DNA from 2 places in the Sphingomonas sp. GW821-FHT02B09 genome. Region 2 is predicted to be linked to the other one. Evidence: riboswitches for the same ligand, from Rfam matches in the RefSeq annotation. Region 2 holds a riboswitch; the other holds the start of a gene.
What was found. A riboswitch is a leader RNA that binds a small molecule or an ion and turns the genes downstream of it on or off. The one in region 2 is predicted to bind glycine.
Positions count from the first base shown of each region.

Region 1 (4,657 bases), on a different contig from region 2:
CGATAGCGGGGATCGTCGGCGATCGGCGCGAGGGCGGTCAGCGTACCGGCATAGGTCAACGCATCGAGGTTCAGCACCTCGTGCCCGGTGTTGCGGATCAGGTGGCGGACCAACGCCGAGCCGATGAAGCCGGCTCCCCCGGTGACGAGAATACGCATGGCTTGTGCCTAGCTGCAAAGGGTTAACAGGCACATCTAGGCTACGACATGTCGCCGTGTCGACATGTCGGATTGCATAGGGATCGACGATTAGGTTTGTCGATGTGCATTCCGCTCAAGTCGCACATGCTTGGATGTATGGCTGTCGACACGCCGACACGTCAACATTCCACCACGTTGACGGCGAGCCCGCCGAGGCTCGTCTCCTTGTATTTCGAGCGCATGTCCTCGCCGGTCTGGCGCATCGTCTCGATCACCGCGTCGAGGCTGACGACGTGGCTGCCGTCGCCGCGCAGCGCGAGATAGGCGGCGTTGATCGCCTTCACCGCACCCATCGTGTTGCGCTCGATGCACGGGATCTGCACCAGCCCGCCGATCGGGTCGCAGGTGAGGCCCAGATTGTGCTCCATGCCGATCTCCGCGGCATTCTCGATCTGGCGGTTGCTGCCGCCGAGCACCGCGGCGAGCGCCCCCGCCGCCATCGAACAGGCGACCCCCACCTCCCCCTGGCACCCCATCTCCGCGGCTGAGATCGACGCGCGTTTCTTGTAGAGCATGCCGATCGCCGCGGCGGTGAGCAGGAAACGGCGCGCGCCCTCGTCGTCGGCGCCCTCGATCAGCGTCTCGTAGAAGCGCAGCACCGCGGGCAGCACGCCGGCCGCGCCGTTGGTCGGCGCGGTGACCACCCGGCCACCGGCGGCATTCTCCTCGTTGACCGCGAGCGCCCACAGGCTGACCCACTCGAACACCTCGGCGGGATTGCGGCCGGGCGTGTCGCCGGTGAGGCCCTGCTGGATCGCGCGAGCGCGGCGCCGCACCTTGAGGCCGCCGGGCAATATGCCCTCCTGCGCGATGCCGCGGTCGATGCACGCGCTCATCGCGGCGCGGACCGCGTCGAGGAAGGCGTCGGTCTCCGCGGGGCTGCGCCACGCCTCCTCGTTGGCGCGGACCAGCTCGGCGATCGACAGGCCGGTGGCATCGCCGAGCACGAGCAGATCGGCGCCCGAGCCGAACGGGTGGCGCACCGCGACATTGCCCGCGGCGAGCCGTTCGCCTTTGCGCAGGATCGCGCCGCCCCCGATCGAGAAATAGGTCTCGGCATAGGTTGCGCCATCGGCATAGCGGGCGGTGAAGGTCATGCCGTTGGGATGTTCGGGCAGGAAGTCGCGCGGGTGGAAGACGACGTCGTCGGGCGCGAAGGCGATGACGTGGCGGCCGGCGAGCGTCAGCCGCCGCTCGACGCGGATATCGGCGAGGATCGCCGGCGCGGCATCGGGATCGAGCCGCTCGGGCTCCCAGCCGGCGAGGCCGAGGATCGTCGCGGTGTCGGTGGCATGGCCGCGCCCGGTGAGCGCGAGGCTGCCGTAGAGATCGCAGGTGACGCCGACCGGAGCCCCCTGCCCTATCCCCTGCCCCGCGCCCTGTCCGAGCGCGCGCTGCCCGAAGTCGAAGGCGGCGCGCATCGGGCCGACGGTATGCGAGCTCGACGGGCCGATGCCGATCGTGAACAATTCGGCGACGCTGATCGGGCGATCGAGGTTGCGGTCGAGCGGCGCGGTGACGGGATCGGTGTGCATGCGGTCCTTCCGCCGGTCGCTGCCGGCCTGCATGCCCCATCTGTCCCTTGCGCCTGAGATCATTATCCCGTCGGCGGGCACCGGCTGGCGCCACTCTCCAGATGTCGTCGTCGATCGGTCCTTCTGCCTGAGAGTTTCCGGGGCGGTTGCTCCTTCGGCGCCGGGGCCAGCCCGGTCTCTCCCTGATCGACGTCGCGGACGGTATCATCGCCCCGCCACCGGTCAAGGGCACCGCACGCGCCCGTTCCATCCTGTCGAGCTATCGACATGTCGACAGATCGACCTCGTGGCGTCTGGCACCGCAAAAGATTCGAAGGACTTGGCAGTACAAGGTCGAGGCATAGACATGTCGACAATCCGACGCGTCGTACGGCATACGTCGGGCGCGGCGCCCGCTCCTGCCGGAGCCCGCCATGGGTCGGCGAAACCCGCCGCTCGCGCGCCATTTCCTACTCGAAAGCACGAATGGGACGGCGTCCAAGCCCATTTTCCCTCGGGAATCCCGTGTGGGGTGCCAAAAGTTCGTGCTTTCGAGTAGGAAATGATCATGGCCCGTTCCCCTGCCCCGACCCGCCCGTCCGCCAGCGCCGGTACCGTGCCGCACCGCGACCTGTTCACGCTCGACAGCCCGCTGCACGGCGAGATCCGCGGCGAGCGGTCGCTGATGGCCTTTCCCTTCTTCGCGCTGTCCAAGAACGCCTGGATGAAGCCGCTGACCTACGACCACGCCACCGTGTCGATCGAGGTGCGACCCTCGGCAAGCGGCGTCGCGACGATCTACGACAAGGAGATCGTGCTCTATATCGCCAGCCTGATGGCAGCGAAGCTCGAGGCGGGCGAGCACGTCGAGCAGGACTTCATCTTCACCGCGCACGATTTGTTTTCGGTCACCGGCTCCAACCACAGCGCGCGCTCCTACGGCCGGCTGTCGGAGGCGCTGGAACGGCTACAGGGTACGCAGATCAAGACCAACATCGAAGCGGGCGGGGAGGGGGAGGAGGGCTTCTTCTCGTGGCTCTCCGAAGCAAAACTCCATTATTCCAAGACGAAGAGCGGTGAGCGGCGGCTGAAGGCGGTCAAGGTGCGGCTGTGCGACTGGCTGTTCCGCGCGATCCTGCTCGATCGCCACGTGCTCGATTATGCCGCCGCTTACTTCCAGCTCGGGCCGATCGAACGGCGCATCTACGAGGTGGCGCGCTCGACCTGCGAGGAGGGCGGGCTCGACCTCGATCTCGCCACCTTCCGCCTGCAGATCGGCTATCAGAACCCGCTGTCGAACTTCAAGGCGGCGCTCAAGCAGATCGTCGCGACCGACGGCATCCCCGATTACCATCTCGAGCTGGTCGAGAGCGAGGCGGCCGAGGAGGAAGGCGCCGCCCCGCGCCGCGGCCGCAAGGCGCCGCAGAACCGGGTGGTGATCACGCCGCGGCCGCAGCCGGGGCAGGCGGTGCTGAGCGAGCATCGCACCATCGTCGAATCGGCCGTGGCAGAGGGAACCAATCCGGTCGGGTGATTCGCCGACGGCTGCGAATTGTTACTCGAAAGCACGAATGAATGCGGTGCATTCCTACTCGAAAGCACGAATGGCGGCGCGCCATTGTTACTCGAAAGCACGAATAGAAACGTCTATTCTACTCGAAAGCACGAACTTTTTCGGGCTAAATACTCGAAAGCACGAATCGTAAGCGCTTCCGCTGTTGGATCATTGCTGCAACAAGAATGACACGCGGTCATGTCGACCGCGGCGATGTTCATGGAGTGGCCGTGACCACATAAAGGAAAGCCCGGCACGAAGGCCGGGCATCCCAAGGAAATATTCGAGAGACCGGCGTCGCCAAACGTCGATCGGTGACTTTTCAACAGCTCACGTCTCCCGAATAGCTCCGAACCCGTTCCGGTTCAAGGATGCGCGTTTCGCGCCACGGTCTTTTTTGTCCTCGGTCCCGGCCCCGCAAGGGGATGGAAGATGACGGCGTTTACCCTCGGGGAGGCGAGCGCCCGCGTGCTCGCGCGGGCGGGCGACGGGCTGCGCGATCGATCATGCGCCCCGGCACGTACCCGCACACCCCACCGCACCGGTGCGCCGGTGCTGCGCGACAGTATCGAGGCGGGGACGTTCGAGGAGCTGTTCTTCGCGACGCCCGCCCCCGGCGAGACCGACCGGCTGCTGCGCGCCTGTCGCCGCACGCTCGACGCCGGCCGCCGGCTGCGCCGCGAAGAACGCGCCGGTACCCGCACGCTGAGCGCCACCGAGCGCAGCATCGCCGGGCTGACAGCAGCAGCAGTGCGCGTGTTCGAGGAATTGTGCACGCTCGCCCGGCTCAACCAGGGCCGCGTCTATCCGAGCTACGACTGGCTCGCCGAGGCGACCGCGCTCGGCCGCGCGACCGTCGCCCGCGCGCTGCACGCGCTCGAACGCTGCGGCTTCCTCGTCCGCCAGCGCCGGTTCAAGCGGGTGGAAGGGGAGGGGCCGCGCTATCGCCAGACCTCCAACGCCTATCGCCCGCTGCTGCCGGCGCGGGTGCTCGCCTATCTGCCGCGCTGGATGCGTCCCGCACCGCTGCCGGTCGATCACGAGCAGCATCGCGCCGTCGAGGCGGAGGCACATGAGATGATGCTGGCCAGCCTGTCCTGCCGGGACCGTGCCACGGCCAGCGTCGGCGGCATGCTGGGCAAGGTGCTCGCGTCGCTCGGCGCGGCGATCGACCGGGACATGGCGTCAGCGTGCGAGTCTCAAAACCATCCGCAACCCCTCATGAATCCTATTTAAATGGGACCAGCAGGGTTGGCCTAGACGGCCAACAGAACCGTCTGACGACCACGAAGGACCAACAGGAAACCAAAACAACCCAAGAATAAGACGAAAAGACAGGAGTGCCGGCTACGCCGTCACATGCTCCCTAGAAAGAGCAAGCGGTTCAG
Region 1 is NZ_JBWKVV010000008.1:2,616-7,272, reverse strand. It holds gene rfbB (dTDP-glucose 4,6-dehydratase) at 1-158, opposite strand, end outside; gene AC07U4_RS20975 (L-serine ammonia-lyase) at 320-1,735, opposite strand; glycine riboswitch at 1,841-1,930, opposite strand; gene AC07U4_RS20970 (replication initiator protein A) at 2,283-3,248, shown strand; gene AC07U4_RS20965 (helix-turn-helix domain-containing protein) at 3,702-4,505, shown strand.
Region 1: linked by a shared signal. The riboswitch ahead of AC07U4_RS20975 (L-serine ammonia-lyase) and the one ahead of gcvT (glycine cleavage system aminomethyltransferase GcvT) in region 2 are both predicted to bind glycine.

Region 2 (4,657 bases):
CCGGATGGGCGTCGTACCAGTCGAGCCGGCGCAGATAGGCGAGCGGGTCCTTGCGCGTCACCAGCGCATCCGCCGGCGTGTCGAGCCAGTCCCATGCGCGGGTGAGCAGGAAGCGGATGCACGCGCCGCGCGCGAGCACCGGCAGCGCGGCGCGCTCGGCGGCGGACAGGCCGAGCGCCCCGCCATAGCCGGCGAGCAGCGCCGGGCCGACGCCGGCGAGCGGCGCGCCCTGCGGATCGAAGGCCCAGGAGGTGTGCATCACGGCGACGTCATAGGCGCGTATGTCACGGCAGGCGAAGTAGAAATCGATGAGTCCGGTCACCCGTGCGCCGAGCATCAGCACGTTGTCGGGAAACAGATCGGCGTGGATGACGCTGGTCGGCAGATCGTGCGGCCAGGCCGTCTCGACCGCCGCCAGCGCGGCATCGACGCGCGCGAACAGGCCCGGCGCGATGGCGTCGAGATCGCTGCCGCAGCGCATCAGCAGCGGCCGCCAGTCGGCGATACCGAGGCTGTTGGGCCGGCCGCCGTCGAAATCGGCGACCGCGGCGTGTAGCGCGCCGAGCGCGGCGCCGGCGGTGGCGGCCTGATCCGGCGTCGGGCGGGTCACCGAGACGCCGTTTAGGAAGCGGATCAGGCAGGCGGGGCGGCCCTCCAGCGTCTGGATCGCGACGCCGTCGCGGTCGCGGATCGCGGGCGGCACCGGCAGGCCGCGGTCCGCCAGATGATCGAGCAGGTCGAGGAAGAAGGGCAGGTCGCCGGCGTCGACGCGCTTCTCGTAGAGCGTCAGGATGAAACGCGCGGTCGTCGTGTCGACGAGATAGTTGCTGTTCTCGACGCCCTCGGCGATGCCCTTGGCGGAGACGAGCTCGCCGACCTCGGCGTAGCGGCGCAGGAACGCGGACAGCGCCTCGGCCGAGACGTGCGTGTAGACGGCCATGATCCCTCCCCAGTCTCCACGTCCCCCGGACGTGCGCCGGGGGACGGTCAGCCTATGCCGCGGCGTCGAGGCCGCGTGGCAGTTTGAATGCGATCGTCTCGCGCGTCGTTTCCTCCTCGCGCTCGGTGATCGCGAAGCGGGTGGAGAGCAGGTCGACCAGCTCGCGCACCAGCAGCTCCGGCGCGGAGGCGCCGGCGGTGATGCCGAGCGTGCCGACGCCGTCGAGGAACGTCCAGTCGAGATCGCCGGCGCGCTGGATCAGCCGCGCCGGAATGCCCTCGCGCTCCGCCACCTCGACCAGCCGCACCGAGTTGGACGAATTGGGCGCGCCGATCACCAGCATCGCGTCGCACGCCGCGGCGATCGCCTTGACCGCCGCCTGCCGGTTCGAGGTGGCGTAGCAGATGTCCTCGCCGCGCGGCGGCAGCATGGTGGGGAAGCGGCGTTGCAGCACCGCGACCACCGCGGCGGTGTCGTCGACCGACAGCGTCGTTTGGGTGAGGAAGGCGAGATTGTCGGGATCGACCGGCGCGAAGATCTCGGCATCGGCGGCGGTCTCGATCAGCGACATCGCGCCGGCGGGCACCTGACCGAAGGTGCCGACGACCTCGGGATGGCCGGCGTGGCCGATGAAGACGATGTGGCGGCCCGCGGCGACGAGCCGCTCGGCCTGACGATGGACCTTCGACACCAATGGGCAGGTCGCGTCGAGATAGTCGAGGCCGCGGTTCTGCGCGTCGACCGGCACCGACTTGGGCACGCCGTGCGCGGAGAAGACCACCGGCGCGCCGTCGGGCACCTGGTCGAGCTCCTCGACGAACACCGCGCCCTGCGCCTTCAGCGTGTCGACGACGAACTTGTTGTGGACGATCTCGTGGCGGACGTAGACGGGCGCGCCGTGCTTCTCGATCGCGAGTTCGACGATGCGGATCGCGCGGTCGACGCCGGCGCAGAAGCCGCGCGGTGCGGCGATCAGCAGTTCGAGGACGGGCTTGCCGCCGTCCGCGGGGAATTGGGAGGCCATGCCGGCGGTTCTACGCGATTGGTGCGGCGCACGGAAGTACGCGATTGGCTCACCGCGCGGAAGTACGCGATTGCTTGCACGCGGGAAAGCCGGTTCCTATGGTGCGCCGCGCATCGCCCGGGTTCTCCGGCGGGGCATCACTGTCCGTTCGACAAAGGTACGCGTCCTCTTGAAAACCTCGGCTTTAGGCCTGTCCGCCCTCGCGCTGATCCTCTCGGGCTGCGCCAGCAAGGGCGAGATCGTCGAAGGCGGCATCTCCGCCGTGCGCTCCGCCTGCCCGACGGTCGGCGTCGCCGCCGGTACCGGCGACATCACCCTGTTCGATCCTGCGACGAGCCGCGACGCGAGCGCGATCGACGTCGTCGCCAGCATGACCAACGTGCGCGGCGCCTGCAACGACGCCGGCGAGCAGATCGCCACCAGCGTCACCTTCGACGTGCTCGCGCGGCGGACGCGGACCGAGGGTCCGCGCGACGTGGTGCTGCCTTATTATATCGCGATCGTCCGCGGCGGCTCGGCGGTGACCGCCAAGCGCAAGGGGCAGATCGCGGTGCATTTCGACGCCGGGCAGGCGCGCGCGCAGGCGCAGGGCACCGCCTCGACGCAGATCGCGCGGGCGGCGGCGACCTTGCCCGACGAGGTGCGCAACCAGCTCACCCGCAAGCGCAAGGCGGGCGACGAGGATGCCGCGACCGATCCGCTGGCGCGGCCGGAGGTGCGCTCCGCAGTGCTGCGCGCGACCTTCGAGGCGCTGGTCGGCTTCCAGCTCACCGACGACCAGCTGAAGTATAACGCGCAACGCTGATTCTCATCCCTTCCCGCGCAGGGAGGGGAGGGCGTTTCCGCATTGACTAAGGCCCCGCTGCCCGTCACAGCACCACGCGTCGATGCCGGGCGACCGGCATGGGCGGGCGCGGGAGAGAGCCTCTGCACAAGGAGGCCGCCGAAGGAGCAACCACCCCGGAATCTCTCAGGCAAACGGGACCGCGCGCTGCCTTATCGACACTCTGGAAAGCGTTCCTTTGAGGAGCCACCGAAGGGGTAAGCCCGCCGCGCCAAGCGCCGGGTCAAAGCTCTCAGGTCACCGTGACAGAGGGGGTATGACGGATCGATTGCGGCCCCGTGCCGTCTTTGGTCCCGTGCCTTTCTTGGAGACGGTTGATGAGCGATTCGCTGCCAGACACCTTGCCCGACCCGCTCGACGACCTCGACGGCGACGAGCCCGCAATCCAGCTGCTGCCGCTCGACGGCTGGCACCGCGCCCGCGGTGGCCGCATGGTGCCGTTCGCCGGCTATGAAATGCCCGTTCAATATGAGGGCATCATGGCCGAGCATCTGTGGACGCGCGAGTCCGCCGGCCTGTTCGACGTCAGCCATATGGGTCAGGTCGGCTTCACCGGCGACGGGCTCGACGCCGCCGGCGTCGCCAAGGCGCTCGAAGCGGTGCTGCCGGGCGATATCGCCGGGCTCGCCGCGACCAAGATACGCTATTCGCTGCTGCTCAACGACGAGGGCGGCATCCTCGACGATCTGATGGTCACGACGCTGCCCGCCGAGGGCGCACATCCGTTCGGCGCGGCGAGCCATTATGTCGTCGTCAACGGCGCGACCAAATATGACGATCTCGCCTATCTGCTCGACGTGCTGCCCGACGATCTGACGATGAACCTGATGGAAGATCAGGCCTTGCTCGCGGTGCAGGGGCCCAAGGCGGTCGCCGCCGTGTCGCGCCTGATCCCCGGCGTCGAGGATCTCGTGTTCATGACCGCGGGCGCGTTCGACTGGAACGGCCATGCGCTGTGGATCAGCCGTTCGGGCTATACCGGCGAGGACGGCGTCGAGATTTCGATCCCCGCCGAGGCCGCCGCCGATTTCGCCGATGCGATCTGCGCCGAGCCCGAGGTCAAGCCGATCGGCCTCGGCGCGCGCGATTCGCTGCGGCTCGAGGCCGGGCTGCCGCTCTACGGCCACGATCTCGATCCCGAGACGACGCCGGTGATGGCCGACCTCGGCTTCGCTCTGTCCCAGCGCCGCCGCGAGGCCGCCGATTTCGCCGGCGCCGCGCGTATCCTCGCCGAGCGGACCGATGGTCCCGCGGTCAAGCGCGTCGGCCTGTCGGTCGCCGGGCGCCAGCCGGTGCGCGAGGGCGCGAGCGTCGTCGACGCCGAGGGCGCGGTGATCGGCCGCGTCACCAGCGGCGGCTTCGCGCCGAGCGTCGGTGCGCCGATCGCCATGGCCTATGTTCCCGCCGCGCTCGCCGAGGCCGGCACGCCGCTGCGCCTTGTCCAGCGCGGCAAGATCCACGAGGCGACGGTCGCTCCGATGCCGTTCGTTCCCCACCGCTATGTCCGCGCAGGAGGCAAGTGATGAGCCGTTATTTCACCGAAGATCATGAGTGGGTCGATGTCGATGGCGACACCGGCACCGTCGGCATCTCCGATTATGCGCAGGGCCAGCTCGGCGACATCGTGTTCGTCGAGGTGCCCGAGACGGGCAAGCAGCTCGGCAAGGGCGACGAGGCCGCGGTGGTCGAATCGGTCAAGGCCGCGTCGGACGTCTATTCGCCGGTGTCGGGGACGGTGACCGAGGGCAATGCCGCGCTGTCGGACGATCCCAGCCTCGTCAACTCGGATCCGGAAGCGGAGGGCTGGTTCTTCAGGATCACGCTCAGCGATCCGGCCGAGCTGGAGACG
Region 2 is NZ_JBWKVV010000001.1:1,140,263-1,144,919, reverse strand. It holds gene thrB (homoserine kinase) at 1-940, opposite strand, end outside; gene ispH (4-hydroxy-3-methylbut-2-enyl diphosphate reductase) at 993-1,964, opposite strand; gene AC07U4_RS05245 (hypothetical protein) at 2,134-2,769, shown strand; glycine riboswitch at 2,869-2,961, shown strand; glycine riboswitch at 2,962-3,067, shown strand; gene gcvT (glycine cleavage system aminomethyltransferase GcvT) at 3,126-4,331, shown strand; gene gcvH (glycine cleavage system protein GcvH) at 4,331-4,657, shown strand, end outside.